3 regions of the Singulisphaera rosea genome follow, and region 1 is predicted to be linked to each of the others. Evidence: riboswitches for the same ligand, from Rfam matches in the RefSeq annotation. Region 1 holds a riboswitch; each other region holds the start of a gene.

Evidence for each region. Region 1 has a riboswitch for cobalamin ahead of cobN (cobaltochelatase subunit CobN). Riboswitches for the same ligand answer to the same signal wherever they lie in the genome.
Region 2: linked by a shared signal. The riboswitch ahead of ACYOEI_RS31980 (DUF1559 domain-containing protein) and the one ahead of cobN (cobaltochelatase subunit CobN) in region 1 are both predicted to bind cobalamin.
Region 3: linked by a shared signal. The riboswitch ahead of ACYOEI_RS30440 (DUF1559 domain-containing protein) and the one ahead of cobN (cobaltochelatase subunit CobN) in region 1 are both predicted to bind cobalamin.

What each region holds. Positions count from the first base shown of each region.
Region 1 is NZ_JBTYIP020000019.1:171,795-181,526, forward strand. Features, by position in the region: gene ACYOEI_RS27145 (hypothetical protein) at 1,021-2,178, shown strand; gene ACYOEI_RS27150 (BON domain-containing protein) at 3,130-3,687, shown strand; gene ACYOEI_RS27155 (BON domain-containing protein) at 3,891-4,382, shown strand; gene ACYOEI_RS27160 (thiamine phosphate synthase) at 4,585-6,138, opposite strand; gene ACYOEI_RS27165 (glutathione peroxidase) at 6,495-7,082, shown strand; cobalamin riboswitch at 7,489-7,648, shown strand; gene cobN (cobaltochelatase subunit CobN) at 7,840-9,732, shown strand, end outside.
Region 2 is NZ_JBTYIP020000027.1:84,051-93,782, reverse strand. Features, by position in the region: gene ACYOEI_RS31995 (AAA family ATPase) at 1-730, opposite strand, end outside; gene ACYOEI_RS31990 (cellulose binding domain-containing protein) at 1,027-3,288, opposite strand; gene ACYOEI_RS31985 (hypothetical protein) at 3,577-3,861, opposite strand; cobalamin riboswitch at 3,896-4,095, shown strand; gene ACYOEI_RS31980 (DUF1559 domain-containing protein) at 4,217-5,251, shown strand; gene ACYOEI_RS31975 (hypothetical protein) at 5,296-5,475, shown strand; gene ACYOEI_RS31970 (hypothetical protein) at 5,516-6,430, shown strand; gene ACYOEI_RS31965 (sigma-70 family RNA polymerase sigma factor) at 6,562-8,793, shown strand; gene ACYOEI_RS31960 (HD domain-containing phosphohydrolase) at 8,966-9,732, opposite strand, start outside.
Region 3 is NZ_JBTYIP020000024.1:131,083-140,814, reverse strand. Features, by position in the region: gene ACYOEI_RS30465 (EAL domain-containing protein) at 1-721, opposite strand, end outside; gene ACYOEI_RS30460 (carboxypeptidase regulatory-like domain-containing protein) at 1,502-5,650, opposite strand; gene ACYOEI_RS30455 (BlaI/MecI/CopY family transcriptional regulator) at 5,647-6,090, opposite strand; gene ACYOEI_RS30450 (class I SAM-dependent methyltransferase) at 6,249-6,941, shown strand; gene ACYOEI_RS30445 (hypothetical protein) at 7,021-7,704, opposite strand; cobalamin riboswitch at 8,046-8,246, shown strand; gene ACYOEI_RS30440 (DUF1559 domain-containing protein) at 8,363-9,349, shown strand; gene ACYOEI_RS30435 (DUF1289 domain-containing protein) at 9,378-9,611, shown strand.

The DNA.
Region 1 (9,732 bases):
CGATCACGACCGTGATCAGCAGCCTTTGGAAGCAAATTGCTGGTTCCATCTGTCCCCCGTCCAGTAAACATAGTCCGGTGTCACAGCCTTGAGCCTTGTTCAGTTTACGCCTTCGTCATGCCGCTCGGAAGTCTGCGATACGGTGTGGGAAGGGGCGAGCAGGGGGGCCCAAAGGACATGTAAAGCAAAAGGCTTACCAGCGAAAACCCCGGCGCCAGCCGGGAAAAATAATTGACGCCAGACACTTGGCCTTCTGCCGCGAGGTGATGGGTTGGGAGAAAGCGATTGGTGGCAAATTCCGAGTCGCGTCGAGTATTGCCGACGATAGACAACGGCTGAGTTTCCACGACCTCAACCACGTCATGGCTGCCGTCCAAGAGTGGTGAGACAGGATGCGGACGCCCCTGACGAATATGTCACCGTCACCCTGAGTTGCGGGAACGGGGAGTGCATCGGCCACGCATTCATCGGAAGAGGAAAGTCTACGACGGCCTTGGCAACGAAATCGGAATCGATGCGAGTCCAGGGGATGTCGCGATTCGAGAGTGTGCCGAACCTGACCAGGCGCTAGGCATCGTGGTTGACGTGCGACGCCGGAGTCCGGCGAAGGTATCAAGGGATGGAGGACGAACTGGTCGGGCCTTCGACCGTCCCGACTTAATCGGAAAAACTAGAAACTAGGTCCGACCCGGAGGCCTCCTTGAGACGGTCTCGCGTGTCGTTCTCAAAATCGTATGGGCCACCTGAGAGACACCTGGATTGATCCTACTACGTTTGTAATAATCAGGTTGTCGTCCTTGGGCCGTTCTCGACGAGGCTTCGAACATGCCTCCTTCGCAGCGTATATTTTGGCTCTTGGTGCTTGCGTTTCACGCGACGGTGGCTGGCGGATGGCTTTGGTTCGCTCCTGGTGGATTTCCCGTCTTGCATCCGCATTTTTGGTCGAACCGGATTGTCCCTGTGATCCTTTTGGCCACGGTCGCGACTGCGTTTGTAGCGGCGAGGCGGGGAAAAACGGGATTGCTGGGCGCGACCTTCGCGGCATTTCCGGCGTGTTGGTTCGCGGGGGCGTTGGCTGGTCGCATCGCGTTTCCGGTGTCGCTGGCCTGGCTGTTTTGGGTTCCGCTGGCGGGGTCGGTGGTGATGGCGGCGCTTGTTCGGATCGGTTGGCGGGTCGAGGGCGTTCCACGTAGGCAGATTCTGAGCGTCCTGGTTTTGAGTGCCTTGCTCGGAGTTTCGCTTCCGCTTTCTCAGAAGGCGCCGAAGGCCGACACTCGACCGTTGAACCCTTCGGAATTTGTCGAGTTTTCAAATCTCGGCATCATGGATCGGTCATTCGATGGGCGGCTGAGCGCGAAGGCATCGGTGCATTCGGGTGACGGCTCGCTGACGATCAAGGCGGGACGGCTCACGCTGTCGGTGCAGCCACTTTTGCGATTCCTGGAACGATCGCCCGACGGCTGCTGGACGGCCTTCGTGCCGGCGTCGGTTCGGGAGGGACCAGAGCTTCGCTTGAAGTCATCGAGACGCGATGGAAGAACGGTTTTCCTCCAATATCGCGCGGATTATGAAGCGGTCCTTCGGGCCTGGCAAGACGAGGCATCTGGTCCGGTTCGACTTGAGTCGCAAGCTCGGCTTGCTCGGCGAATCGACTCACATCTCAATTCCTTTTGCGATCTGGATATTAGCGGGCATCAGCGACTTTCCCTGGAATTCTCGCCATGCCCGGGGTCGCTCATCGAGGTTCGCCCGGCCGACTACCCATTCGGCCGTCCGCTTCGCGCGGCATATCTCGACCGCTTGGGTGAATTCCGAGTTGTGGAGGCTTCCAACGGCGAAAAAGGGCCGTTCAAGGTCCTGGCGCAAGGCAGGCTCGGACGCGGCGAACCGCTCGGGATCACGCTCTATGACAAGGGCATCGCAATGGCGAAAATCACACTGGAAGACTGGTCCGCACAAGCGGGAACGGCCCTCTCCGCGACGGCAGGGTGGGGCTTTCCCGTCAACGCGATCGAATTCAGCCTCGCGAGCGATCGCCCAGGCTCAACCGCCGCGATTTACACCAGCCTTGCCGGCACATCGGTCGGCCGAGGCTGGGATAGCGTCGGCCACCGCGCGGGAACTTACAGGAATCGGATGACGATCGAGAGTCTCGATGGATCGATTGTTTCAAAATAGATGGTAGACCGAATGGCACTCGGCTCGGGTGTAAGGGTATGGATGGTAATTGGATATACAAATAAAAGACTTCTAGATATAGGTTTGGGTGGTTACACGATCCCACTCTTTTCCCAGTCAGGAGGCCGTCGATGTTTCAGCCTATCCGACGACGCATTTCCGACCAGATCAATCTCCTCCACAATTCCACCTTTGGGCCAATCGTCAAGAGTGTATTGCCTGACCTTACTGGCTTCGCTTCCCAAGAGCGAGAATACCGCCGTCCGTGCAGTTGCCTCTTGGTTGTCTTAAGTCGGTTCACATGACCTTCCACCGGGCCGTTGCCCCATCGCATCGTTATCGCTGCGTACAACGCCGACTCATCGCGGCGGATGCCTCGGCGGAGTTGCGAACCTCGGGGCAAGAACTCACCTCGGCACGCGATATCCAATCCGCCAGCGTCCCGGTCGATCGTTTGCGGATCAGGGCGGTGAACTCGTCCGCCAGGTCTTGGGCCGTCGTCAGGTCAGGATTGGCCGCTGGGATCCTGTCCAGGCGGGCCTTGGCTTCGACCGTACGATCCTCGGGACGACGGAGCCGGTCGAACGAAAGATGTTCGGCGAGGGGGGTGGCTTGGACAATCGTCGTACGCGACGGTATGAAGCCTGATTTTCCCCATCGGTTCCGGGTTAATGGGAGACGCGTCGAAGCCTAAATTATTCGACATGCCATACACCGTCGATAGGACCGTCCCGGGCGGCCTTGGCCCGCGTGCCCGATCGTCACGACCAGAATTGACGCGAGTGGATTCGTCGATCGGGCTCGATCGGGCGGCCCGGGAGAACGATCATTAGGGTGTCCGCCGGGCTTCGGCGGTCGTCCCGTCGTCGGGAATCCGACGGGCAGGGGCCTTGGTGACGCCGGGCGTTGCGAGTGCTGCGATCGCTCCGGGTTGTGACGGAAGTGAGTGCCATGAACGAACGGATCGATACCGGCCTGCTCGCGGGCACCGAAGGGATCACTCTCCTCTCGGCACGCTCGGGGCTCAAGCTGAGATGGGCCCTGGGCGGGCTGATTGCCGGCATCGTGCTGGGAATCTGGGTCGGCGGGGTGCCCGACCGCTACGGCGAGGCGGACGGATTAGTCGGCGGCGTCAACGGGGCCGGGCGGACGATGCTTCGGGGCTGGCAGTATACGGGGGCGATCCTCAATGACCTAGTGGCCTGGGATCGGACCTCGGTGCGGAAGGTCGGCCTGTCGCGGCAGGTCGAGACCCGGATATGGCAGGACAAGAACCTGGTCGCCAACTCGATCGTCGTCGAGGTCGAGGAAGACGGGACGGTGGTGCTCAGGGGCCTGGTACCAAGCCGTGAGAACAAGGAGAAGGCGGTTGCCCTGGCGCAGGACACGCGGGGGGTCGATCGAGTCGTCGACGAGCTTGCGTTGGCGCCGAGGCCGCGGACTATCGAGACGGATCGGGCCGAGCCCGTCCCGACGGGCGTGGCGACCGGACTGCGGGTCGTGAGGTGAGGCCTCGCCCGGCCGGCTCGTATTCCTGAAGTGATATGGCCGTGCCGGGGGCCATCCCCCGGCACGGCCTGAGACAGGCATCTCCGTTCGGTAATACGAACGAGGGACGCACGGGCGTGCCGGCACGCTACTTGCGGACTCCCTTCACCAACACACCTCGATCGACCTCCGTGAATCACGACCTCTTTCCATGGAGTCTGATCATGTTCCGCGCAGGCACTGCCGCTTTCCTCTCGCTCGCCTTGGTTTCCGCGGTCCATGCCCAGGACGGCCCGCTCAACCGGATCGGCCGCAGTCTCGACAAAGCCGGGAAGAATATCCGGGCGTCGGTCGAAGACGGGGTTGCGCGTGGGGAGATCACCGCCCAGGAGCGGGATCTGCTCAACCGCGTCACCAAACGGATCGATTGGGACAAGAAGATGGCCGGCTCGACCCTGCGGCTGGAAGCGCGGCCGGGTGGCGTCGTCGTCCTCCAGGGGTCGGTCACCAGTGAGGCGTCCAAACTGAGGGCGGTTGACCTGGTGGAGAACACCACGGGCGTCACATCGGTCGTCGATCAGCTTGCCGTGGTCAAGTCGGTCCGGGTCATCCAGGCCGACCCCGCCGTAATCGAGGCTCAGACCCCCGCTGCGGCGGTGGAGGTCGAGAGGCCGATCGTGGTGAGCCCCGGCGCGAAAGTCATTGTCCGGCCGTGATGCGGTGGGCGGCCGACCTTGACCTCGTCTTCGCTAACCTGGCTTGAGGGCCGTTCAAGTTCCACGGCCACCCGCCTGCCGGTCGAGTCTGCACGACCTCGGGAAATGCAAACAGGGCGACCTCACCTTCCCGTGAGTCGCCCTGTCGTTTTGTTCTCCAGACGCCCAATCCCGACGTCCGGTCATTTCGGCTCGATCCGATTCAGCCGTCGAGATCGAGGGCGTCGAGCTGGGCGCGGAGCTTGGCGGCGGCGGCCTTGGGGCGTTCGGCGCGGACGATGGCGGAGCTGACGGCGACTCGGGTGGCGCCGGCTTCGAGGACGCGTTCGAGGTTGTCTTCGCTGATGCCGCCGATGGCGAACCAGGGGAGGGTGGTGGTCTCGGCGGCGAGCTGGACGAAGGCGAGGCCGGCGAGGTCGGAGAAGTCTTTGGTGGTGCTGGCGAAGACGGGGCCGACGCCGAGGTAGCTCGCTCCGTCGAGGATCGCGCGGTCGAGCTGCTCGCGGTCGTGCGTGGAGATCCCGATCAGGGGGACGGACCCGACGATTCGTCGGGTATCGCGGAGGGTCAGGTCGTCTTGACCGAGATGGACCCCGTCGGCGCCGGCGAGGCGGGCGAGGTCGGGTCGGTCGTTGACGATGAACCGGGCGTGGGCCTGGGCGGTGAGGATCCGGACTTCCCGGGCCCTGCGGAGCCACTCGCGATCGGGGATCGCTTTCTCGCGGAGCTGGATGACCTCGACGCCTCCGGCCAACGCCTCGCCGACGATCCAGGTCAGGTCGCCGAGGGTGGGGAGGCCGCCGACGAGGAGTTGGAGTCTCGCCGGGCCCAGGACCCGCGCGGAGGCCACGGCGGTGAGGGTGAGCTTCTCGAGCGTGTAGACGTCGTAGCGGAGGACTTCGAACCGTCCGGCGAGCCAGACGTCGACGAGCTTGCCGTACTCCTCCAGGGTCCTGAGGGCCTCGGCGGTCCGCTTGAAATTCGCGGTCAGGACGGCGCGAGGGTTCTCGCGGGCCTGCTCGGAGGTCGTCATGATGTGCGTGCCGACGTCGCCTCGGGTGTCGCGCGAGGCGATGAGCAACTCGGCGTCGAAGCCTCGGACGGCCTCGGCGAGCCGGTGGCGGACCTCCTTGAGCCGCTTCGTCAGCGCGGGGTCGCCGAGGACGAAGCGGACGTAGTCCTCGACGACGCGAAGCCCTTCCCGGGCTCGATTCGCCGAGGCGTCGAGGATCCGGCCGAGGTCGACGGCCTGGGTCGGTTCGACGAGCTCGAGCGGGGGGATCTCGTCGGCCATCGGGATCGGCCCGGCTTCGGACGCGGCGCCAGGCGTCAGGCTTTCGAGGAGCGACTCGAGCTCGATCCCGACGCCGGCCAGGAGGTCGGCGGCCGGTCCCGGGGTGGCGACCATCCCCGCGAGCAGGTGCTCGGTGCCCACCTGTCGGCCCCGTTCGAGCGACTTCGCCCGGAGGGTCGCGTCGTTGATCACGGCCCGGAACGAGGGGGAAAAGGGAAGGGCTGAAGCACCTTCCGGCGTCTCGAGTCCATCCTCGTCCGGCCCGCCTAGTCCGAGGGCCTGGTAGAGCCGTTCCGACTCCAGCCCCGACTGGGTGAGCAACTCGGCGGCGCGGCTCTCGGCCTCGTCGATCAGGGCCGCGAGCAGGTCGATCGGCTCCGCGGCCGAGGCGCCGCGCAGGAAGGCACGGACTTGGGCTCGTCCCAGGGCCCTCGAGGCGCCCTCTGTCAGAGAGTCTTGCATGGCTTGATCACTCGGGTCCGACGGAGGTACGCGGGGTGATGACCTTCACGACCCCTCGGCGGCCGCTTGGACCTCACGACGTCCTCGAGAGGCCCGTTCGGCCCCCTTCGCTGGCCCGGCTTCGCCGGGGAGTCGAGGCGAGAACCTCGCGTGGGGGACGCCGCCTGGAGGGCCACTGTTCAAGATATCGAAATCTCTGGACGCGAGAGCCCCCGCCTTGATTTCCGAAATAGGCCTTGCCATGATAATGCGGTAGTCGCTCCTCCTACAATGTCGGGTTAGTCGCACAAGCCAGGGCGGCCCTTCCTCCGGGCCGTTGCGTTCGTCCCTCCCTCCTCCTTGCACAGGAATCCACAGTGCTCGACCGTATCCTCCCCCTTCTCCTGGCGACCCTCTCCCTGCTATTGGTCGCGCGGGTCACCCCCGCGGATGAACCCGCCAAGAAGCCCACGTCCGTGCACGCGTTCCAGGCCAAGGACATCGACGGGAAGACTGTGGACCTCGCGAAGTTCAAGGGCGAGGTCCTCCTGATCGTCAACACCGCGAGCCAGTGTGGGAATACGCATCAGTATGCCGCGCTCGAGACGGTCTATGGGAAATACAAGGCCGATGGCTTCGAGGTGCTGGCCTTCCCCGCCAACGAGTTCGGGAACCAGGAGCCCGGCACCGACGCCGAGATCAAGTCGTTCTGCAGCTCGAAGTACAGCGTGACGTTCCCGCTCTTCGCGAAGATCGTCGTCAAAGGGGAGGCGATCCACCCCCTTTATGGCTTCCTGACGAGTCCGGAGACCAACCCCAAGTTCTCCGGACCCATCAGCTGGAACTTCGCCAAGTTCCTGGTCAACCGCAAGGGGGAGGTTGTCGCCAGGTTCGACCCTGAGGAAGGTCCCGACTCGGAGAAGGTTGTCAAGGGGATCGAGAAGGCCCTGGCTGACCCGAAGTGAGCTGGCCGCGACGGAGGAGTGAGGAGACGGGAGGTCGAGGGCGCGGTGCCTTGCGGGATGAATTGGTCGAGCACGAGTGAGAAACCCCGGCCGGTTGGTCGGGGTTTTCGCTTTGCATCCCACCTTGGGGATGATCTCGTCGTCGACTCTGTCCGGGGACGCTTGGCCGTGGCGTGGGTCGGATTTTCGCGGTCGTGGTTCAACCCTCTCGCTTACTTCGTTGTGCTCGGCTGGAAAAACGGATTAAAGTCGGATTCAATTTATAATAATTTGGTTTGGTACTTCTTGGATGTCTTGCCTTCGGCGGAGTCGTCCTTCCTGCCGATGGATAGGCTGTGCCGGGCAGGTATGGGTTGTCGGAGGGCTCGAGTCTCGGCTAAGATCGCTCGCGGTACGAATGTAGGCTGAGGCTTGCATCCGTGCAAAGCTGGGGGCATCCCCCCCTCAATGAAAGCGGCGAAGCCGGTGTGATTCCGGCGCTGTCCCGCAACTGTAACCTGGGCGCGAGGCTGCCACAGCCTCGTCGACCGGGAAGCCAGGTCGACCGCTTGAGCTTATCCCCATATACCTCGAGGAAGGTGAGGGAAATCCATGTCCGAAGTCTCAGGCTCACGCACTCCCCCGTCGCTCGATCCCACGACCCGGCTCCGGAATTGGGCGGAACCGCCCGAAGCTCGCTCCTAGCCGCGAGACGCCGGATCCCCCGCCCCGAAGTGCGCGACCCTCTCGCGCCGTGGCCTCATAAGTCGATCGAGCCATGCTTGGCGTCCAGGCGACGGTGTTGGCCCATGCCAACTCGAGCCCGATGACCGAGCGAAACGCGAGCCGGAGCCTAATCCCCGTGTCATTGCGAGCGAATCGCCGTCGTGTCTTGAGGAACGATGGGAAGACGATCCACGTCTTGCCCCGGCGCGGGCATTTGTTGGTCTGCCAGCGGGGATGCTGCTGCGGGCGCGAAGACCGTGGCAATCCGATCGTTCCCCTCGATTTCTACAAGCAAGAGTACAAGCGTCGAGGGATCCGGGACAACGTCCAGCTCACCATGAGCGGTTGCCTGGGGCCTTGCCCGCTGTTGAACGTGGCGCTGGTGCTCTTCGACGGCCGCCGAGTCTGGTTCCAGTCGATCAACCACGAGTCGCGGATCCTGGCGATCTACGACTACATCGACCGGATGCTGGCGGCCGATCGCTACCTCCCGCCGACGGCCGAGCTTGCCGAACTGGCGTTCGACTTCTACGCCTGGCCCGAGGAGGCCGTGCTCTCCGGCGAATCGTCTCACGATCGAGGCGAATTCATCGATCCGGGCTCGAAGCTCGTCGACGAGATCTTGCTGCTTTCCCACGCCGACACCGACCTCCTGGCGCTGCGGAGGGCGATGGCCGACCAGCCTGTGGGACTGCCCATGGTCCGGACGGCCAGTCTGAACCGGGTGAAGAGCGACGAGCACCTGGCATCGCTCGTGGACGACGGCGGCCGGGTCGCTCGCGTGGTCGTCGCACGCGTCCACGGCGGCCCGGACGACCTGCCGGGGTGGCGTCGGCTGGCGCAGTATGCTCGTCAAACCGACCTGAGGCTGCTGCTCATCAGCGCCGTCGGACCGACCGACCCGGAATTCCTCGCGGGCTCGACCGTCCCGACCGCCGTGATCGAGCGAGCGGCCGCCTATCTCCTGGCGGGCGGGACGGCCAACATGGAGAACCTCGTGCGGTTCCTGGCCGACGAACTCTTGCGGGCGGAGCTTGGCTTCTCGCCGCCCGGGAGTCCGCCGCGTCACGGGGTTTATCACCCGGATCTCCCGCTCGAGACGACGTTGGCCGAATGGGGAGCCTTGCGTGATCCGTCGCGGTCCACGGTCGGTCTGCTCTTCTATCGCGCCCACTGGCTGAGCACGAACCTCGAGTTCATCGATGCCCTGGTGCGTGCGATCGAAGCGGCGGGGGCCAACGCCCTGCCGGTCTTCACCGACTCCTTGAAGGAGCCGTCGAGGGCGTCGGAACGTCCTTCGGCGGCCTGGCCCTCGGCGTTCGACCTGTTCTACGACGGGGACAATCGGCTGATCGACGTGCTCGTGACAACCATGTCATTCGCGATGGCGGAGACCCGGAACTGGACCCACGGCGGATCGGTGGATGCGCTGGAGTCTCTCGACGTCCCGATCCTCCAGGCGATTGCCAGCGGTTCGGCGAAGCCGCAGTGGGAGGCGAGCCCGAGAGGGCTCGGGCCGCTCGACACGGCGATGAACGTCGCGGTGCCGGAACTCGACGGGCGGATCATCACCGTGCCCGTCTCCTTCAAGGAGTCTTCAGGGCCGGGTGCTCTGGAGGCGCCTCGATACGTGCCCGAGCCCGACCGGGCCGCACGGGTCGCCGGCCTCGCCGCGAGATTCGCGACGCTGGGCAGGCTCCCGAACGAACAGAAGCGAGTCGCGGTCATCCTGACGAATGCTCCGGGCAAGGCCGCTCGGATCGGGAATGCCGTGGGGCTCGATGCACCCGCCTCGCTGATTCGGCTGTTCGCGGCGATGCGCGAGGCGGGCTACCGGATCGAGGGTGTACCGCCCGACGGCGATGCACTGATCCATGAGTTGATCGACCGGTGCTCCTATGATGAGACGTTCCTGACGACCGAGCAGCTCGCCAATGCCGCGGGG
Region 2 (9,732 bases), on a different contig from region 1:
ATCTGGGAGGGAGGAGTTCTTGGATTGCCATCGAGAGCAGCAGCAGGCGAGGGTCGGTCGTTCGTCGGTCCGGCTCCGACAGGGATTCAACCGGCAGTGTGGGGGGGAGTCCAGGCAGGCTTCCGCTGTTCGCCAGGACGTCCCAGATCGCGCGAGGGATGAGGCGTCCGAACAGGGATCGGTGCTGGTCGAAGGTGAACACAGCTCCGGCGGATTCCAGCAGGTTTGGCCTTCGCAAGCGTTGCGTTGCCAGCAATTGTGCGACCCGGCTTCGTGAGCGGAAGATCGACCAACCGTCACGCGGCCGGCATTCGGTCCGGCCATGCGCGTGCATCCCTGACGGGTCGGGAAATGTCCAGGAGAACGAGACGAGTCTCGATTCCCGAATGGAGTCCTCCTCTCCCTTCAATTTGGTCTCCATCATGCCTAAGATGGCCAGCGCGGTGTCAACCTCCTCCTGGGAAAATTCGACCTCTGCTTCCACACTCGCGAACGTCGCGCCGTGCCGGACGATCCTCTTGAGCGACATCTCCAGGCCTGGTCGAATCGCATTGATTCGCGTCAAAGGGTTGATGGCTGCGGCGATCGCGTCCAGGATCGATGTCTTGCCGCTGGCGTTTGGCCCAACCAAGAGTGTCACGTCACGGACCCTCTGCAGAGAGTCCGTGAATTCGTGCTCCCAGTACCGTATCTGCCGGAAATTCTCGATGCGGACTCGTCGCAACTTCATGGTGCACCCACGCGATCCAAATTCATTTGGAGCATGCATCCCGATTCCGGACAACGATGCCAGGAGCTGTGTTCAGGCCGTTGTGCCTCCGATGATCGACGAAGACGGAAGGCCATTCTGAGGTGATTGTACACAACCTCTTGGGTTCTTGCCGCAAAGCGTTCTGGGGTCGGCGGTATCGGCTTGACCGTTTGAAAATCCGCGTCGAGGATATCAGAAACCCGGTTTCTCAGGAAAAATCGGGTTTCGAGACGAATACCGTGTACGTTCGAGGGCTGCGCGAGAGCCAAAGCCTCTCAGGATGTGAACGGCCTAAAAATTGAGGTGAACTCGTAAGATTTCTGCGAGATGCTGCTCGACGTGAGGTCGACGTAGGTCAGGGCTCCGTTCGCGTTCTGCTGGTCCCGGTTGAGCGACCAGATGCCGATCTCGCCGAGGCCTTTCTGCTGGGCGAACGCGAGGAGTTGGCGGGCGGCGGCCTGGTCGAAGACCTCGTCGGTGTTGTCGTTCAGGCCGATCATCGGCGTCACGCCGACCATCCCCCAGAGTTGGGCGTCGGTCTTGGTCGTGCCGTAAAGGGTCTTGAGTTGATTGAATGTCGAGGTGGCGGCCTGGATGGCGTAGTCGCCCATGTGTCCTTGCGGGTTAGGGGCCGCGGAGTTGCCATAGTCCATCGCCATGACGTTGACGCCGGAGATCGTCACGCCGTACTTGAGCGCGGACTGGAGGACGTAGAGCCCGTCCGCGGTGAGGCCGGTCGGCAGGACGGGGAGGGTGAACCAGACCTGGAGCGGCTGTCCCGACGCGACGGCGGTCTTCTGCAAGGCCGCCAATGCCTGTGATCGGCGATCGATCGACGCGCGGTCGTTGACGGCCGCCCCCTCGATGTCGAAATCGACTCGGGTCAGGCCATATGCGGTGATCACGGATTGGTAGGCGTTCTGCAAGGCCTTCACGTCGGTGATCGCCACCGCCAGCTCGTTGTTGGACGCGCCTCCGAACGAGACGGCGACGTCGCCCCCGAGCCCCCGAAGGCTGTTGACCTGCGACCGCAAGGCCTGGTCGAAGGGGGTGCCGCTGATCTCGTAGTCGGTGTAGCCGCCCCAGCTCGGCTTGTTGTTCGCGTCGGCGACGACGAAGCCGAGGTTGAAGTACTTGACCCCCTGGTTCTGGGCCGTCGCGACGAGGTTGTAGGTCGGATACAGGCCCATATCGACATAAGGTGCGTAGACGTGGGCCGGCCAGGATTGGGTCGAGACGCCGAGGGTGACGGTGGCGGTCGCGGTCCCGCCCCGGCCGTCGCTGATGGTGTAGGCGAAGGAGTCGGTCCCCGTGAAGCCCGAGGCCGGGGTATACGTGACCGTCCCGTCGCGGTTCAGGGCCACGGCGCCGTGCTTGCCTTGCGCGGCCGAGGTAACGGTCAGCGGGTCGCCGTTGGGATCCGAGTCGTTGGCCAAGACGGCGATCGTCACGGCCTTGCCGGGGGCCGTCCAGGCGGTGTCGTTGGCGGCCACGGGGGCCTGGTTGCCCGGCCCCGCACCGTTGACGACGAAGTTGGTGGGCCCGACCGTCACATTCCCGGGGCTCCCGCCGAACCCGAAGCTGACCGACGCCCCGGCGGCCACGGCGCCGTTGTAACTGGCGTTCTGGACCACGTAGTGATCGCCGACATGGCTGACGACCGCCCCGTCCCAGATCGATGAGATCTGGCCGGCGAAGTCGAACCCGAGCGTCCAGTTCGTCCAGGCCTTCGTGCCGCTGTTCTTGATCGTGACAAGTCCGTTGAAGCCGCTCCCCCAGTCGCTGGTCACGAGGAAGCTCGCGTCGCCGCTGGTCGAGGGTGGGGCGGTGTCCTGGATCGTGCCGGTCCCCTTTGCGGTCCCGAGGGTCGCGCCGGCGGGGCTCGAGAGGACGACGGCGAACGTCTCGTTCGCCTCGACGACCTTATCCGCGAGGACCGACACGGAGACGGTCTTGCTCGTCTCGCCGGGGGCGAAGGTGAGCGTGCCGCTGGTCGCCTGGTAGTCGGAGCCGGCCTTGGCGGTGCCGTCGGCCGTCGCGTAATGGACCGTCACCGAACTCGTCGAGGGGGCCGACAGGCTGACCTTGAACGCGAAAGGCGTGCTGCCGCTGCTCGGCTCGGCGGCCGTGACGTTGCCGATGGAGAGTGTCGGAAGCGTGGTCGTCCCGCCCCCGCCCCCTCCGCCGCCCATCGATGCGCCGTTCAGGAGGTAGTTGGTGGGGGCGGCGGTGGTGTGCCCGGGACTCCCGTTGAAACCGAAGGAGACGCTACCGTTCGCGGGGATCGTGTTGTTCCAGTCCGCCCCTTGGATCACGTAGTGGTTGCCCACGTGGCTGACGATCGAGGCGTTCCAGATCGAGTCGATCGACGCCGAGTAGTCGAACTGCAACACCCAGTTATTGACGCTCGTCGCCTGCGAATTCGCCAGGTTGATCGACGCCTGGAAGCCCGTGCCCCAATCCTGCGCCACGCTGAAGCTCGCGGTCGTCCCCGCCGGGACCCGACGAACCTCGAGCGCCTCGCTCGCGGGCCTCATTCGACGGCGGTCCTGCCGAGGCTCGACCCTGCCGGAAAAGTCGGAGATGTTCATCGTCGGGACTCTCGAGGTGAAAGTGACGGGTGGTAGTCGGGGGCGATTCCCCATCTTCGCCGGAGAGGCGAACCGGCACAGGCCGGCTCACCCCTCCTCATCCGGACGCGTCATAATGAACTAAAATTTACATGTAAAAACTAAAATGATTTGAAATCAAAGAAATGAAGACGTCTTTCTCTCTGCCGGCGCGTCGAAAGGCCGTTGCGGCCGTTCCCACGCCCAAGCGATCAATCATTGGTAGTCATAGGCCAAAAATCGACGGTTGGCGATGATGTGTATTATTTGCGACGCCGCCCGGTGATTGGATGCATCATTGTGTGGATTTTGTGCTTGGTTTGGCTCGTTCGGCGGTAAATTTGAGGTGATCTGCCGCACGACAGGCTGAGAGACGTCATTGGCCTTGACGATTCCCGCGATCACTCCGAACGGTCCACCACGACTCCAAGGCGCATTTCCAATCGTCCGTCGCGTCGGCGTGACGAATCCGTGGACCAGGGTTAAGCGCGTCTCACTCATCAAACCCCTTGACCCGGCGGAGAGGGGTGGGGTCTAATGCCCGTCCTCGACAGGTGCCTCCGACCCGGATGCGGGGTGGGGGATAATAGGGAAGACGGTGAGAATCCGTCGCGGGGCCGCCGCTGTGATCGGCTAGGCTTCCGGACATTTGTGCCACTGCCGCAAGGTGGGAAGGCCGTCCGGATGCCGTTCGATGCCGAGAGCCAGAAGACCTGCCCGTCGAGTTGCTGTTTGGATGCTTCGGCCACGAGCATCCGGGCGGGCCGTTCGCAGACCGTCTGCCAATGGGCCATGCGCCGGAGGGGCCGAAGCGGAAGCTCCCTCCACGCCCGACCCGGCAGGAAGGTCTGCGCTCATGTCTGCACGTCTCCGCTCAAGCCGCCGTCCTGGTTTTACCCTGATCGAACTGCTGGTGGTGATCGCGATCATCGCCGTGCTGATCGCGCTGTTGCTCCCGGCCGTCCAGGCCGCGCGTGAGGCCGCCCGACGGGCGCAATGCACGAACAACCTGAAGCAGATGGGCCTGGCGATCTCGAACTACGAGTCGGCCACGGGCACGCTCCCACCCGGCTCGTTCTGGGCCGCCTCGGGCACCGGGCCGGGGAAGACGGCCGATGGGTTCAGCCTGTTCGTGATGATCCTGCCGTTCCTCGAGCAGCAGCCCGCCTACAACCTCGTCAATTTCAATCTCTCGTATAAGAATCCGGCGAATTTGACGATCGCGGGGGTCGGGATCTCCGCCTTCGCCTGCCCGAGCGACCCCTCCGCGTCCCGGAAGCAGCCCCTCTCCGCGACCATCTACCAGGCGCCGCCGGCCGGGACGACCTGGATGCAGGCCTTCACCAGCTACGCCGGCTGCACGGGGACCTGGGACGTCCGGCCGAAGCTGACGGCCGCCAACTTCGCGCAGCAGGTCGGCAACATGAACGGCACCATTTATATGTACGGCGCGACGCGGATCGGCGACATCACCGACGGGACCAGCAGCACGATCTCGATCGGCGAACGCGGCCACTCGCTGCTCACGCCCGCCGACCAGGTCGTCAACCAGTTCTGGAACTCCGGCTACTGGTACGACTCCATGTTCGAGACCTATTACCCCATCAACGCTCATAAGAAGCCGGTGGGCATCCTCGGCGCGCGCTACGTCGCGAACGCCTCCAGTCTGCACCCGGGCGGGGCGAACTTCGCGTTCGTGGACGGCTCGGTGCGGTTCCTCAAGGACACGATCGACTCCTGGTCGATCAACCCGGCGACGATCTCGGCGGCCGGGGTGTCGTACGACGCGACGGCCAACGTCTACTCGGCGGCGAGCGGGTCGCGATTCGGGGTGTATCAGGCCCTCTCGACGAGGGCGGGCGGCGAGGTCATTAGCGCGGACGCGTATTGAGCCTGATCATCCCTCCCCAACGCCCCTCGGAGCTGTCCCCTGCCATGGCGTCTTCACCCCTACGCCGAGCGCTCGCCTTCGTCTTCCTCGTCGTCCCGTTCGCGGCCGCCGGCTGCGGACAGGACGACTCAGGGACCATCGACCTGAAGAAAAGGGCCGATCCCGCCGTCTCGTCCCCCGAAAAGCCCCGGGAATTCCGCAAGGGCGACCTCGAGGAACGCTGACGTCCCACTCGCGACCACCAACGATCACAGGACGGCCGAGATGACGACCGAATCCTCGCCGGCGAGGGCTCCGCGCCCTCGCTCCCGCGTCCGGTACAACGCGGCGATGAAAATCCTTCGGCGTGCGCACATGTACGCAGGATTGTCCCTGACGCCGTTCGTGCTCCTCTACGGGGCGACGGCGTTCCTGTTCAACCACCCCGACTGGTTCTCCGACCGGTCGGTCCAACTCATCACCGAGGGGGATGCGGCCGGCACCCCGCTCGGGTCGTTCCCCTCGGCCGAGGCTATGGCGTCTCGAGTGGTCGAGGCGCTCAATGCCAAGGGCTCGTCCCGGGTCCGGCTGTCCTCGGCCCAGACGCCGGCGTATTCGCGCGACCTGGCCCTCACCGCCCGGACGGCCCGCGACGAACAGGTCGTGTTCGTCGAGTTGGAGGGTCGGGTCGGCACGGTCCGCTCGGCCCCGATCTCGAAGGATGAGGAGCCCGGCTGGTCGCGGGACGTGGTCGACCTCGGGCAGGCGCCCGCGGCGACGGCCAGGGATGCGGTCGCCTCGATCCTAGCGAAGTGGGGCCGGTCATCTCAGGATGTGAAGGTCCGCACGGCCCCCGAGCTGATTTTTGCGGCCGAGGACGATCACGGCGCCTGGCGCGTGGCGTACCACCTCCAGACCCAGGCCCTGGCCGTCCGGCCTTTGGGGTCGGACCTCTCGACGCGAAGGTTCCTGACCGGCCTGCACCTGGCCTGCCGGTATCCCTCGCGGCTCGACGTCCGTTGGGTCTGGGCGTTGATTGTCGATGCGATGGCGGTCGGCATGGTTTTCTGGGGTGTTTCGGGGATGCTGATGTGGTGGCAGATGAAGTCGTTGCGTCGGCTCGGGGCGCTCGTCGTGGTGATCAGCCTGATCGCCACGGTCATGGTCGCGGTCGGGATGCACGACGTCCTCGCCCGGTAGGCCGATCGTCGCACGCCCCTCGGTTCGCGGAAGCCCTTCTCACGGAGCGATTTCCGTGAATGATGGAATAGTGGTCCCCGATTCGCGCATAAGAGGGAGCGACACGGGCGATCCACGCGAGGGCCGAGGTCATGACGATGGTGCGTCGGGGTAGGGTCGAGGATGACCTGTCGATCCTCTTCGGGGTCGGGGCGGTGGGGGGCGAGTCTGACGCGGAGCTCCTCGACCGATTCGTCTCGGGCCGACGCAGGCGGCGGAGTCGGGAGGCGTCCACCTCCGACTCCTCTGCCGAGCTGGCCTTCTCGGGGCTGGTGACTCGGTACGGGCCGATGGTCCGGGGGGTCTGCCGTCGGATCGTGGGCGACCTGCACACGGCCGACGACGCCTTCCAGGCGACGTTCCTGATCCTGGCGCTCAAGGCGGGATCGGTGCGGTTCGACGGCTCGCTCGGCCCCTGGCTGCACGGGGTCGGGGTGAAGGTCGCGAGGCGCGCGAGGGCCGTCGCGGCGGCCGATCGAGGGCGGGCGCGGGGGCTTGGGGAGGTCGATCCGGCCGACCCAACTCCGGCGGTCGACCGGCTCGAGGGGGCCGAGCTCGGGGCGGCGATTGACGAGGAGATCGCGCGGCTGCCGGCCCGGCAACGCGCGGTGGTGGTGCTCTGCGACCTCGAAGGCCTGACCCAGGAGCAGGCGGCGCGTCGGCTCCGATGCCCCCTGGGGACGGTCCAGAGCCGCCTGCATCGCGGTCGGTCGCGGCTCCGCGACCGGCTCACTCGCCTCGGCCTGGTCCCTTCGATCGGCTTGCCCCTCACGGTTCTCACTCCGAAAGACGTCTCGGCTGAGGTTGTGGGACGCACGGTCCGGGTCGCGCTTCATTTCCTGGGGAGCCGGTCGACGGCGGCGAAGGCGAGTGCCTTCGCATCCTCGGCCGCGTTGACGGAAGGGGTGCTGAGGACCATGATCCTGGCCAAACTCAAACTCGCGGGGGTCGCGTTGCTGGCCCTCGCCGGCGCGGTTGCGGTGGGTGCCCAACTGGTTCAGAACGATCCGGCCGATCCGCCCGAGGCCGCGGACGTGGCCACGGAGCCGCCTCATCCTGCCGAAGACGAGGCCGATTGGAAGCGGCGGAGCGTCAACCTCAAGCGTATCGGCCTCGCGCTGCACAATTACCACGACGCGAACGGTCATTTCCCCCCGTCGGCGATCGTCGATAAGAACGGCCGTCCCCTCCTGAGCTGGCGCGTCGCCATCCTCCCGTTCCTCGAGCTCGAGGGCGAGGGTGTGAAGGGGTCGGAAGGCCTCTACAAGCAATTCCGGCTCGACGAGCCCTGGGATAGCCCGCACAACAAGGCCCTACTGCCGAAGATGCCCGCGCCTTACCGATGGCCTTCGATGAAGGTGGGGTCCGACGTCAGGGAGATCGCGGCGGTCCGACGCGCCTTCGGCCAGGACGTCGACGCGATGCGACGCACGGAGGACGAGCGGAGCCGCGCCATCGAAAGGTACCATCGCCAAACGGGTAAGATGGCGTCGGCGGAATATGAAAAGAAGAAGAGGGAACTCCGCGAGTTGACCGATGCGAATGCCACGTTCTACCGGGCCCTCGTCGGCAAAGGAGCTGCGTTCGAGGACGAGCGGGGGGTCCGCTTCCAGGAGCTGACCGACGGCGTCGCGAAGACCATGATGGTCGCGGAAGCCGAGACCCCGGTCCCCTGGACCAAGCCCGAGGAACTGTCGTGTTCCCCCGACTCGGCGCCCCCCCGACTTGGCGCCCCGCTGCATGACGGCTTCGCCGTCCTGTTCGCCGACGGCCGCGTCCAGTACGTCGACAAGCGGATTGATGTCGACTCGCTCCGGGCGATGATCACGCGAAACGGAGGGGAAACCGTCGACGCCCATGAACATCTCCACAATCAACCCCCGTCCGACTCCCGTCGGACAGTCCACGCCTTCGAGGCCAGGACTTTGGAAGAGGCGCTCGGGCTCCTGAGGGGGCGGCTCTCGAAGGAGGGGCAGGCCGAATATGCCCCGTTGCTCACGGAGGAGAGGGTCCGCAAGGCCGTCCTCGTCGCAACCCAGCGGTTGGGGGATCGGCTGCGGAAGCAGGGTGAAGCCGACCCTGCGACGTGGGTCCTCTTCCAGCAGTCGGTCGAACCCGTCTTTCTGGCGGTCGGTGGTCGCGGGACCTGGTCGCGAGGCTGCTCGTTCCGGACGTCGTCACCGCTTCCACAGTCGGGAGGCAATGACCCAGGGGGGTGCGTCGTCCGCTTGACGTTCGAGGTGCCGGGGTCGGACGTCGCAGCGTTCGAGCTCCCCATCCTCGACGTCTCTTACGGCGCCGATCGTCTCCCGCCACCCAGGTGAGCGGATGTCGTCGGGGGACCTCATCCTGGCACGCGACCCCCTCCAGTGGCCTGGGCCTCTTCCCGTCCCCGCATCGGTGACGCGGGGGAGACCATTGTTGTTGTCTCCCTTGGGGAGGGATGGGGACGGCGAGGCCAGGGCGGCCGGTTGGATAGAGACCCGATGGCAAAGGTCAGTTAGATTCGACCGCGGTCGCCAGGTCGGAGTCGGTGCCCTCCTCCTCGCCGATCAGGTCGAGGAAGGTGGGGACGATGGAGGGGTCGAGGTGGGTGCCGGCCAGCGATTGGATGTATTCTCGGACCCGAGACTCGCTCCAGCTCGCCCGGTAGGGGCGGTTCGACCGGAGGGCGTCCCAGATGTCGACCACGGCGAAGATCCTCGCCGACAGCGGGGTTTCTTCCCCGTGGAGGCCTTGCGGGTAGCCGTTGCCGTCCCAGCGCTCGTGGTGGCAGTAGGGGATTTCCAGGGCAGGGCTGAGGAACGGGATCGTCCCAAGCCAGTCGTTGGCGAGCCGGGGATGCCTCTGCATCGACGCACGCTCGCCGGCCGTGAGCGGCCCCGGCTTGAGGAGGATGGCGTCGGGGATCCCCATCTTCCCGATGTCGTGGAGGAGGGCCCCACGCCGGACGTGCACCAGGTCGTCCTCGCCGACACCCAACTCGCGGGCGATCTTCACGGTCATCTCGGCGACGCGACGGCTGTGCCCCTCGGTCTCTCGATCACGCAGGTCGAGGATCTTGCCCCACGCCTCGATCGAGGCGTCGTAGGCCCCGGCCAACTCCATCCGCACGTCCTCGAGGTCCTGGCGGGTGGCTCGGGACGAACCCACGAAGTGGCTGACCAGCATCCCTTCCAACAGGAAGAGGGCCAGGTTGAATCCTTCGCCCGCGGTTTGGACGCAGGAGTGTCCGTCCCAAAGGAGCCCCGTCGTGAGACAAG
Region 3 (9,732 bases), on a different contig from region 1:
TCCGATCGCTCTCCACGATCTCGAAAACGATCCGATCGGGTTGCAGTCTGGTTTCGGCGATCGCCGAAACGGTCGAGCGGAGGCAGTAGGTAGGGTCATAAATCGACGTCGGGTTAAAGTTGATGAAAAGGCGATTCGGGGTGGCGTCAAGCCCATGCGCGACCGCCGTGCGGATCGCCGTCAGGCGTGCCTGCCGGTCCAGTGAGAACAGGAAGTCCGCGTCCCGGGCGGCCTTGTAGAGAAGGCCCGGGTAAACCAGGGTGCCGTCAAGCTCCAGGCCTCGGAGGAGACATTCGTAGCCGAAGACCTTCTCCGGGTCGACGGCATGGACGATCGGCTGGAAGTGGCTGGTCAACCGGCCTTCCTCGATCATCGTCGCGAACCTTCCACCCTGGACCTGGGCGAAGAGCGTGGCCAAGGGCTGTACCGACGCCAGGTCCGCCAGGCTCGGCCCCCCCTCGGCATCGGTCACGAACGAACGAGTATCGCGCAACTCGGCTTGGCTCAAGATCTTGCCAAGGCCCTGGGCGAGGCCCAGGAGGACGCCGGCCGACAAGGGGATGGCCAACACGTTGTCATCCGGCTCGGCGTACGCGAGGTCGGATCGACGGAGGAAGCCACGCACGGTACCGAGCGTATGGGCGAGCGGGGGGGCGATGCAGAGGATCCCGGTCTGGGGGACCGGTGCTGGCAACTCGAAGCAACGAGCGCATCGGCTCATGGTGGCTCCACGACAGGATGAACGTCATTTCCCTTATTATAGAACCGGGATGCGTCGCCTTTGGCCAACATGGTCAGGGAATCCGTCGCCGTCGTCCCGACTGTCGAGGCTGGGGCCGGCCGTCGGGCCCGGAGAGGGCAAGGACGGAGTGTCCTAAGCACCCCTCACCGCAAAACATGGTTCGGAATTCAAAACCAAACAGTCCATTAAGTTAAGGCGATCAGCCCAGCCGACTCGTCGAAGTCCTGACGCTCCTTGAATTCCGGACCTTTGATTGCGGTGAGCCGTACCGAGAGCTGATCCCAGCAGGCTGAAAAACGCCTTGTTTTCAAGGCTCAAGCCCGCCTACTGGGATCGGCTCTAAGGACAGTCTCCCCCGGCATCGCAAGCGATCCAATGACCCCCACGTCGTGAAATCCCTCGTTCTCACGGTCCCTTACCAACCATTAGCCATAAGTTCAATCCTGCTTGCCTGAATGTTCGTGAGAGCACCATGCGATCATCGCTCGAACTCTGCCATGTCGACCTCGGAGAGCGACGCTCGAACCGAGGTTTGGTCAGACGGGTCAACGACCTGCTCGACGCGCCGGAGGCCGGCAGGCCTCGGGCGGTTGGGCCGCCACCGAGGCCACCTATCGGTTCTGGAACAACCGGCTCATCGACCCCGAAGACATCCGCGCGGCCCACCGCCCCGCCCGCAGGCGGATTGGCGACCGTGACGACCGCCCCGAGGGACGGCCGCCCGGCGAGGATCCGAACGTCGTCGCGCCCGGCCGCCATTCAGCGTTCCGGGTCCGCGATCAGTTCGAGCCCGGCCTTGGTCTCGCCCTCGGCAAGGGTCAGCCTGCCGCTGGTCCCGGGCGGGGCCTGGCTGGCGTCGAGATAGAACGGGGCGGCCTGGACGAACTGCTCGCCGGCGCGGATGAAGTGGAGCTCGAACGTGCCGTCGGCACCGGACTTGGTGGTCGGGTCGTAGTAGCGGTTCTCCCGCTTGTCCACGGCGCTGGCGCGGACCTCCCGGCCGGCGACGGGCTTGCCTTCGGCGTCGACCAGGCGGCCCCGGACGGTCGCCGGTTTCGACAGTCGGAGGGTCATCCCCTCGATCACCTGGCCGGGGGTCGTCCGGAACGGGTCGACGACGCCGTTGGCCCAGGTCCGCCATTGCTGGTACTTGCCGTCGTGGGCGACGAGGTTGTAGGCGATCTCGCCGCTGGCCGGCAGCCGCATGGTGAACGTGCCGTCCGGTTTGGTCTCGACGCTGAAGCGAGTGTCGCCGGTCAGCGAGTTGCCGGAGCCGGTCAGGGCGGGGGCGACGGTGGCGCCGGCGACCGGCTTGCCGTCGGGGTCGATGACCCGGCCTCGGATCGTGGCGGCCTTCTCGACCTGGATCGTCACGCGGGCCATGCCGGGCTTCATCGCGAAGTCGAGCCCGTCGAAGTTGCGCTGGAAGCCGAAGCGGTCCGCTTTCTGATAGCGGCTCCACTCATTGAGGCAGGCGTCGGACCACCACCGCGCGTAGCCTTCGGCCTCGATCGAGCCGAACTTGAAGTCGCCCGGCAACATCGAGGGGATGCGGAGGATCCCCTCGGAGTCGGAGGTCCCCGAGACGGTCGGGTTGCGCCAGTCTTTCAGGACGAGGCCCGCGACCGGTTTGCCGTCCTGGGCGTCGACCACGCGGGCCTCGAAATCAACTCCCGACCCGAGCGAGAGGTCGAGGGTCTGGGCCTCGTCGGTGGCGATCGCATGCTTCGGCGAGCGGATTACGCCAACGCCCGGGACACGAATCTGGAACTCGTACATCCCGGGTTCGACATAGAGCCGATACCGGCCGTCCTTGCCCGAGAGTCCCTCGGTCCAACATTCGCCCATGCGGGCCCCTGCCATCTGTCTCGGACCGGCGTCGGCGCGGATCGGGGCGTCTGCGACCGGTCCCCCGTCGGGCCCGAGGACCCGGCCTTCGAAGTAGGTCCGGCTCCCCATCACCACGACCCAGCCCGGCTGACCCGTGGGATGTGCCAGGAACTCGCGAGGCTCGAATCCGTCCTTGCTGAGCCGGACCTCGACCTTGCCTTGCTCGGGGACCTTGACGCGGAACTTGCCCTCCTTGTCGCTCTTCGTCTTGATGAACGGGACCCAGCTATAAGGATGGACCAAAACCCCTTCGAGGGGCTTCCCCTCGACGTCGGTGACGACCCCGGCGATCTCGTCGGGGGCAACCGTTTCGGGTCCTTTCGGCCCGCCGTCCCGAAGGGTCGGCAGCTTGATCGTCACCTCGCCTTTGCCCGTCGGGACGAGCGAGGCGTCGAACTCCTGCCCGCTTGCCAGTCGGACCTGGAACGTGACCCCCTGATTGAGCGGGATGGGCTGCCCGTCCGCCTGCATGTCGAGGCGGAAATGTCCCTGGGCGTCGGCGGTTGCCGAGGGCTGGTTCAGCGGCGAGCAATAGGTCTGGTTGCAGACGCCGACGAGCTTCGCCCCCTCGAGCGGCTTGCCCGTCGCGTCGACGATCCGACCGGTCAGGTTGACTCCGGGCGCCATCGCGAATACCGGGAGGGTGAAGGTCGGCTGGCCGTCCGGGATGAGCACGCTCCGGTTCGACTCGGTATTGCCCAGGCTCGTGTATCCCGGGACGCTGCCATTCAGCATGACATAGGCGTTCCCCGGCGGCATCCGGAAGCGATAGACGCCGGAGGGGTCGCTGAGGACCGTTACCGGCGTCGAGCCGCCGTTCATCGGGTTCCTCGCCCCGTAGACGGTGACGGAGGCGCCGGGGATCGGCTTGCCGTCGGTTGAGGTCACCGAGCCGGTGACCTTCACGCCCTCGACCAGCTTGATCCTCGCCGCGGCGGTCGAGCCCGGGGTCAGGCGGACGTCGGTCGCGGCGATGAACGTCCAGGGCCCGTCGGCGGGCACGTCATCGAGGAGGATGTTCGCCCGGCCCGCGCCGAGACCTCGGATCTCGAACCGCCCTTCGGCGTCGGTCGTCGCCTTCCCTCGGAGCGAGACGCTCGCCCCCTCGGCGATCCCTCGGAGCGTCACCGATCGTCCCGAGACCCCGACGCCGGACACGGCCGAGACGACCCGCCCCGACACCCGCGCCTCGTCGTTGAGCACGATGCGGACGGGATCCTCGGCCTTGTCGGCGGCGCGGGGCCCCTCTTTCCGCAACGCGGTTTGTGTCGTCGCCTTCCCCTCCGCCGAGGCCACCAGGGCGACCTGGGCCTGCTCGGGGAGTGCTTCCAAGCGGAAGCTCCCGCTCGCGTCCGACCGGGTAACGAAGGCCCGCTGGATCGGCTTCTCCTTCGTCAGTGCCTGGAGGGCGGGGGCGAAATAGAAGACCGGCGTCCGGCCGGAGGTCCGATACGCCCCCTCGACTCGTACCTCGGCCCCTTCGATCGGCCGGCCTGCGGCGTCGACGACCGTTCCCGAAAGCACCCGGGTGCGGGGGAGGGCCAGCGAGGTCGGGATCGCCCCCGTCGGGTCGAGCAGGTTTCGGCTCATGAAGGAATGCCCCTCCTTGAACGCGATGACCCAGATCCCCGGCTTCGGCTCGCGATCGAACCGGGCGGAGCCATCGACGCCGGTGCTTGAGGAGGTCACGTCGGTGGCCACACCCTCCTGTCCGGGATTCGTCGGGATGAGTCCGGCGACCACGGTCGCCCCTTCGACCGGTCGTCCCTCCGCGTCTTTGACGACCACCGAGAACGACTTGGGGGCAGTCCCCTGCCCTTGGCCGGCATCCTTCGGCTTTGCGGCCGGTTGCGGCGGGGCGTCGGGTTCCAGCGCCCGGCCCTGGGCCCCGCCGATCGCCGACGCCAGAGCGGCGACAGCCACGACCAGGGCGATTGAGCGGAGCTTCGACGGAGGGATGATCGCTCGAGACATGTCGTCCTCCAGAAGTCGTGTGATCCGGGTCAAGACCGTGTTCCGGTCGAAAAAGGACAGGGTTTGGCCGCCGACGCCAAGCCGCCGGAGATCGAGCCGGAGCGGACGGGCGGCGAAGTCGAGGAGCAACTTCGCGAGCTCGGCCGGCGCGACGCCTCGGCCGACGGCCATGTCGTCGCAGGCCAGCTCGGCCTCGCGGTCGAGCCGGGCCAGGAGCCAGGCGAGCCCCGGGTGGAACCAGAACGGGACCCGCGCCAGCTCGGCGGCGAGCTTCGCCAGGTCGTCCCACCTCTCCAAGTGGGCCAGCTCGTGGAGCAGGCAGGCCCGCCTCGTCGCCTCGGGCCAGGCGTCCCAGTCGTCTGGGACCAGGATCGTCGGCGCGAGGCCGCCAAGCAGGACCGGCGACCCGACCGCCTCGTGTGTCGCCATCACGACACCCCTGCGGACGCCGAGCTCCGACCGGTATCGGACCAGGGCCTCACCGGAGACGGGATTCGACGACGACCGCAGCCGGGCCAGGATCCTCCCACCCACGAGGAGACGGACCAGGGACACGAGCATCCCCGCCAACCAGGCTACCCCCAGGACGACCCTGGCCTGGCGCCAGGGTCCCAGGCCTTCGGCGACCTCGGGCTCGGGGATCGCGGACCTTTCAATGCGTGCCGGTACCTCCGAGGTACGCACCCCGGCACGGACAACGACCGGGGTCGGCGGCTGAGAGGCCGGGGTCTCGGCCGGCGCGCTCGTCCTCGGGACGAGCAGTCTTGTATCGAGCACAACCGGCCCCTTTGCGACGGTCGGCAAGGCGGCCGGCAAAGGCGTCGGTGCGGGCCGTCGCCAGGGGATCGACCACCGTGGTGCCAGGGGCAGCACCAGCCCCGCCGCCAGTGCCGACGCGCAGAGCAGGTGTCGGGTCGCCGCCCGGCGCGGGGGCCGGATCCGGAACCACGCCGCGAGGGCGAGGATCACCACCCCCCAGCGAACGGACCAATCGGCCAGGAACCAGAAGAACGGGTCGATCGTGCCATCGACGAACCGGATCATGATTTCCGCCCTCCTCGCTTCGAGGGGCCTTTCGCCTCGGAGGTCCCCGCCTCCGGGGTTTGCTCAAACGTGTCGGCGAGTTTCGCTTCGATCGACTTGAGCATCTCGGGGTCGATTTGCTGGGAGTCGACCAGCCCCAGCACCAGACGCTCGGCCGACCCCTGGAAGAACCGGCCGAGGAAGTCCGACAACAACGTCGAGGTGGCCTCGCGCTCCGTGAGCGTGGGCCGGTAGCGGTGCGCCTGGGCCTCCTTCTCGTGGGCGACCAGGCCCCCCTTCTCCATCCCCTGCAAGAGCCCGAGCACCGTCGTATAAGGCTGCCGGTCCCCGCGAGGCAGGTGCCCCATCAGCTCCCGGACCGTCAACGGCCCGGACGCCCAGAGCACCTTCAGGACCGCAAATTGCCGGTCCGTGATCGCGATCGTCTTCCGACCCGCCATCCTGGTCCTCCATTTGTCCGACGTGTCGATCGATACGCATCATTGCGTAGCCTGCGACACAAGTCAATGGCTGGCGAGAAATCGCGCCGAGGCTTCGATCGGACTTTTGCGAAGGCCTCGTCTTCACCCGCCCGAGACCTGAGCAGTAAAGTGGCGGTATGGACGAGAGCACAACGACGCAGCAGACGCTCGGCACCACGGGCGGCGACTTCCGGCTCCAGGAGTACCGCACGAGGCAAGGAGGCCGCGAGTGGACGATCCTCCACACGGGTGCAGTCCTGACCCGCGAGGACGAGTCGCGGGTCATCGAGCCGCAGGAGAACCGCCTGCCCTACGGCGTCTCCCTCTGGCCGTCTTCGATCGCGCTGGTGCACGAGATCGTCGGACTCGCGGGAGAGTTCGTGGGGAAGCGCGTCCTGGAGCTCGGCTCCGGCACGGGCCTCCCCGGCATCGTCGCGGCGTCGTTCGGCGGTAAGGTGGTTCAGACCGACCGCGACGAGCTGGCGCTCCACCTCTGCCGCCGCAACGGCGAACGGAACGGCGTCGCGGCGGTCGAGCTTCGCCTCGCCGACTGGACCGCCTGGGACGACGCCGGACGCTACGACTGGATCCTCGGCTCGGACATCCTCTACGGCGAGTCGCTCCACCCGCAGCTCCGCCGGATCTTCGAGACCAACCTGGCGGCAGGCGGACGGGTTCTCCTCTCCGACCCCTTCCGCACCATGAGCCTCCGCCTCCTGGAGGCCCTCGAAGCCGACGGCTGGCTCGTCCGCTTCAACAAGTGGGAAGTCGGCCTCGAAACGTCGTCGCGCCCGTTCGGCGTCTTCACGCTCACCCCGCCGAGCGAATGATTGGGCTCCTCAACAAACGAAGACGCCCCGAGGTTCCCCCCGGGGCGACCATCATCAAGATTCGCCGTCTCGATCGGCCTTATCGCCGACCCCCGTTGTGCCCGCCATGCCCGCCGGCGTGTCCGCCGTACCCGCCGCCCGAGTAGCTCACGGGCTGGCCGTAGCCGCCCGACTGCCCCCAGACCGGCCCACGATTCGGGGGAAGCGACCCGCCGTTGTTGGGGTAGCTGTTCCCGCCGGGCCGGGGGTAGTTGCCGCCCGACTGTCCCCAGACGGGGCCGTGGCCGGATTGGGGATACCCACTCGCATTGCCGGACCCGGGATAGCCGGGGCGCCCCCCGCCAGGATAGCCGCTCGAGCCGGGATAGCCGCCGGGACGACCCCCGCCAGGGTAGCTGCTCGAGCCGGGGTAACCGCCACCAGGGTAGCCGCTCGAGCCGGGGTAACCGCCACCAGGATAGCCATTGCCACCGCTCGGGTAGCCGCCCGAGCCGGGGTAGCCGGGACGACCGCCGCCGGGGTAGCAATTCCCACCGCTGGGATACCCGCAGTTGGTCGGCGGATAGCTCGGCGGGCAGTAGCCGCCGTCGCTGGGAGGAGGCGGGTAGTCGCAGGGGGCCGACTCCGGACGGCACTGCGGATACCCCCACTGCGACGCGTTCGAGGACGAGCCACCGTAGGTGCGTTCCCCTGCATCCGCCGCGGAGGTCATCGCCGCCACCGCCGTGCCCGCCACCACCAGCTTCAGCAAAACGGTCTTCATCGTCGGGTCCCCCATCGTTTCGTTCGTCGTGTTCCTCGCGGGGCCGTCTCACGACCCCCTTCGACAGGGTTATCAGGGACTCCACACCGACCGGACATGATCCCAAAAAAATCTTCCAGATCGACATTTTGAAGGGCGTGGATTCCGGGGCAATTGGCCGTCGACGCGGAGGGCCCAGGGCAAAGATCCCGGCGAGAATGGACTCGAGCGACAAGGCGGAGAGGGGGACCGTCGGCTTGGCCCTTCATGCGGGCCTGCCTCATTTATTGCTTTGTGACGCATTCATATCGACTAACGAATTCATGGCGGCGGTCCTTGACAGCGAAACCGGGGTGTCGCTGTAATACAGACGCTCGACGGGTGCCGCCGGCCTTTTGCCAAGGGCCGGGGGAGAATAGGGAAGACGGTGCAAATCCGTCGCGGGGCCGCCGCTGTGATCGGCCAGGATTCCGGATCCTCTGCCACTGCCGCGAGGCGGGAAGGCTATCCGGACGCCGCCACGAGCCGAGAGCCAGAAGACCTGCCCGTCGAGATCGGTTCCGACGCTTCGGACCCGGAGCTTCCGGGCGGCCCGCACGCAGGACGTCTGCGATGGGCCGCGAGCCGGGACACCGAAGCCGGATTTCACGCCCGACCCGGCGGAAAGGCTGCGTCTCTCGTGCGCCCTCGTCCCCTGGCCACGCCCCATCGTGGCTTCACGCTCATCGAATTGCTGGTGGTGATCGCCATCATCGCCGTGCTGATCGCCCTGCTCCTGCCCGCCGTGCAGGCCGCTCGCGAGGCCGCCCGGCGCGCCCAGTGCTCGAACAACCTCAAGCAGATCGGCATCGCCTTCCAGTCGTACCAGGGCACCTACAACGTCTTCCCCGCCGGCGGCTACGGCCTGAGCATGGCCAGCGTCACGGTCGCCAACCTCCCCGCGGCCCGGGCCAGGCGCATGGCCAGTTGGGGGACGGCCATCCTCCCATTTGCCGAACAATCACCGCTCTACAACAGCATTAATCAGAGCCTGTGGTACATCGAGCCCCAAAACACCACGGCCGGGGCCACCTCGCTGTCCCTCTTCCTCTGCCCCACCAGTCAATACTCGTCGCTCACGAGGCCCAACGGCGATGCCCCGTCATCGCCGTTGCAGTTCGGGCGCAACGACTACTCGGGCAACTACGGCGAGCGCGCCCTGCGATGCTTCCCCGGCACAAATTGCCAGAACAACTACGCCAACCAGGGGGATACCTCGGGGACGCCTCGCGGGGTCTTGCTGACCTCGTCCCTCCCCAATAGCTCGGTCCTCAGCATGACCGACGGCACGACCTACACCATCCTCGTCGGCGAGGCCCACGAGGCCTCGTTCGGCTACTGGATCGGCCACAAGAACTTCCTCGACCAGAGCGCCCCCATCAGCGCCCGGAACGGCACCGTGCCGGGGACGATCTGGGCGTCGTGCCAGGTGACCAGCACCTCGCCGTTACTCGGCAAGATCGGGTGCGAGTTCGGCCAGGAGTTCGCCAGCTACCACGTCGGCGGGGCCTATTTCGCCTTCGGCGACGGATCGGCCCGGTTCCTGAAAGACAACCTCGATCCGAAGGTCCTGGCCGCGGTCCTCTCCCAACGCGGCGGCGAGATCATCAGCGCCGACCAACTCTGATCCCCGCCCTCGCGAAGGTGCGCCGACGATGCCCGAATTCGTGGCCAGCCCCTGCGTGGGGATCTGCCGGATGGACAGCACCTCCGGCCTGTGCATCGGCTGTGCGCGGACGATCGCCGAGATCATCACTTGGCGCGACGCATCCCCGGACACCAAACGGCGCATCTGGGCCGAGCTCTCCTCGCGCCGCCGAATCGTGGCGAATGAAAGCCAGACGGAACACCAGGAAGTCCCGAAGGCCCACGATTCCGTCGAGCCTTGAGAATCGAGGGAGGGGTGCTCATCTTCAACCCCCGAGAATGCAATAACCAAAAAATCCACGCAGTCGACCGACTTCACTCAAACGGCCAACCTTTCGCAGCAATCCAGGTCGGGCCGATTGA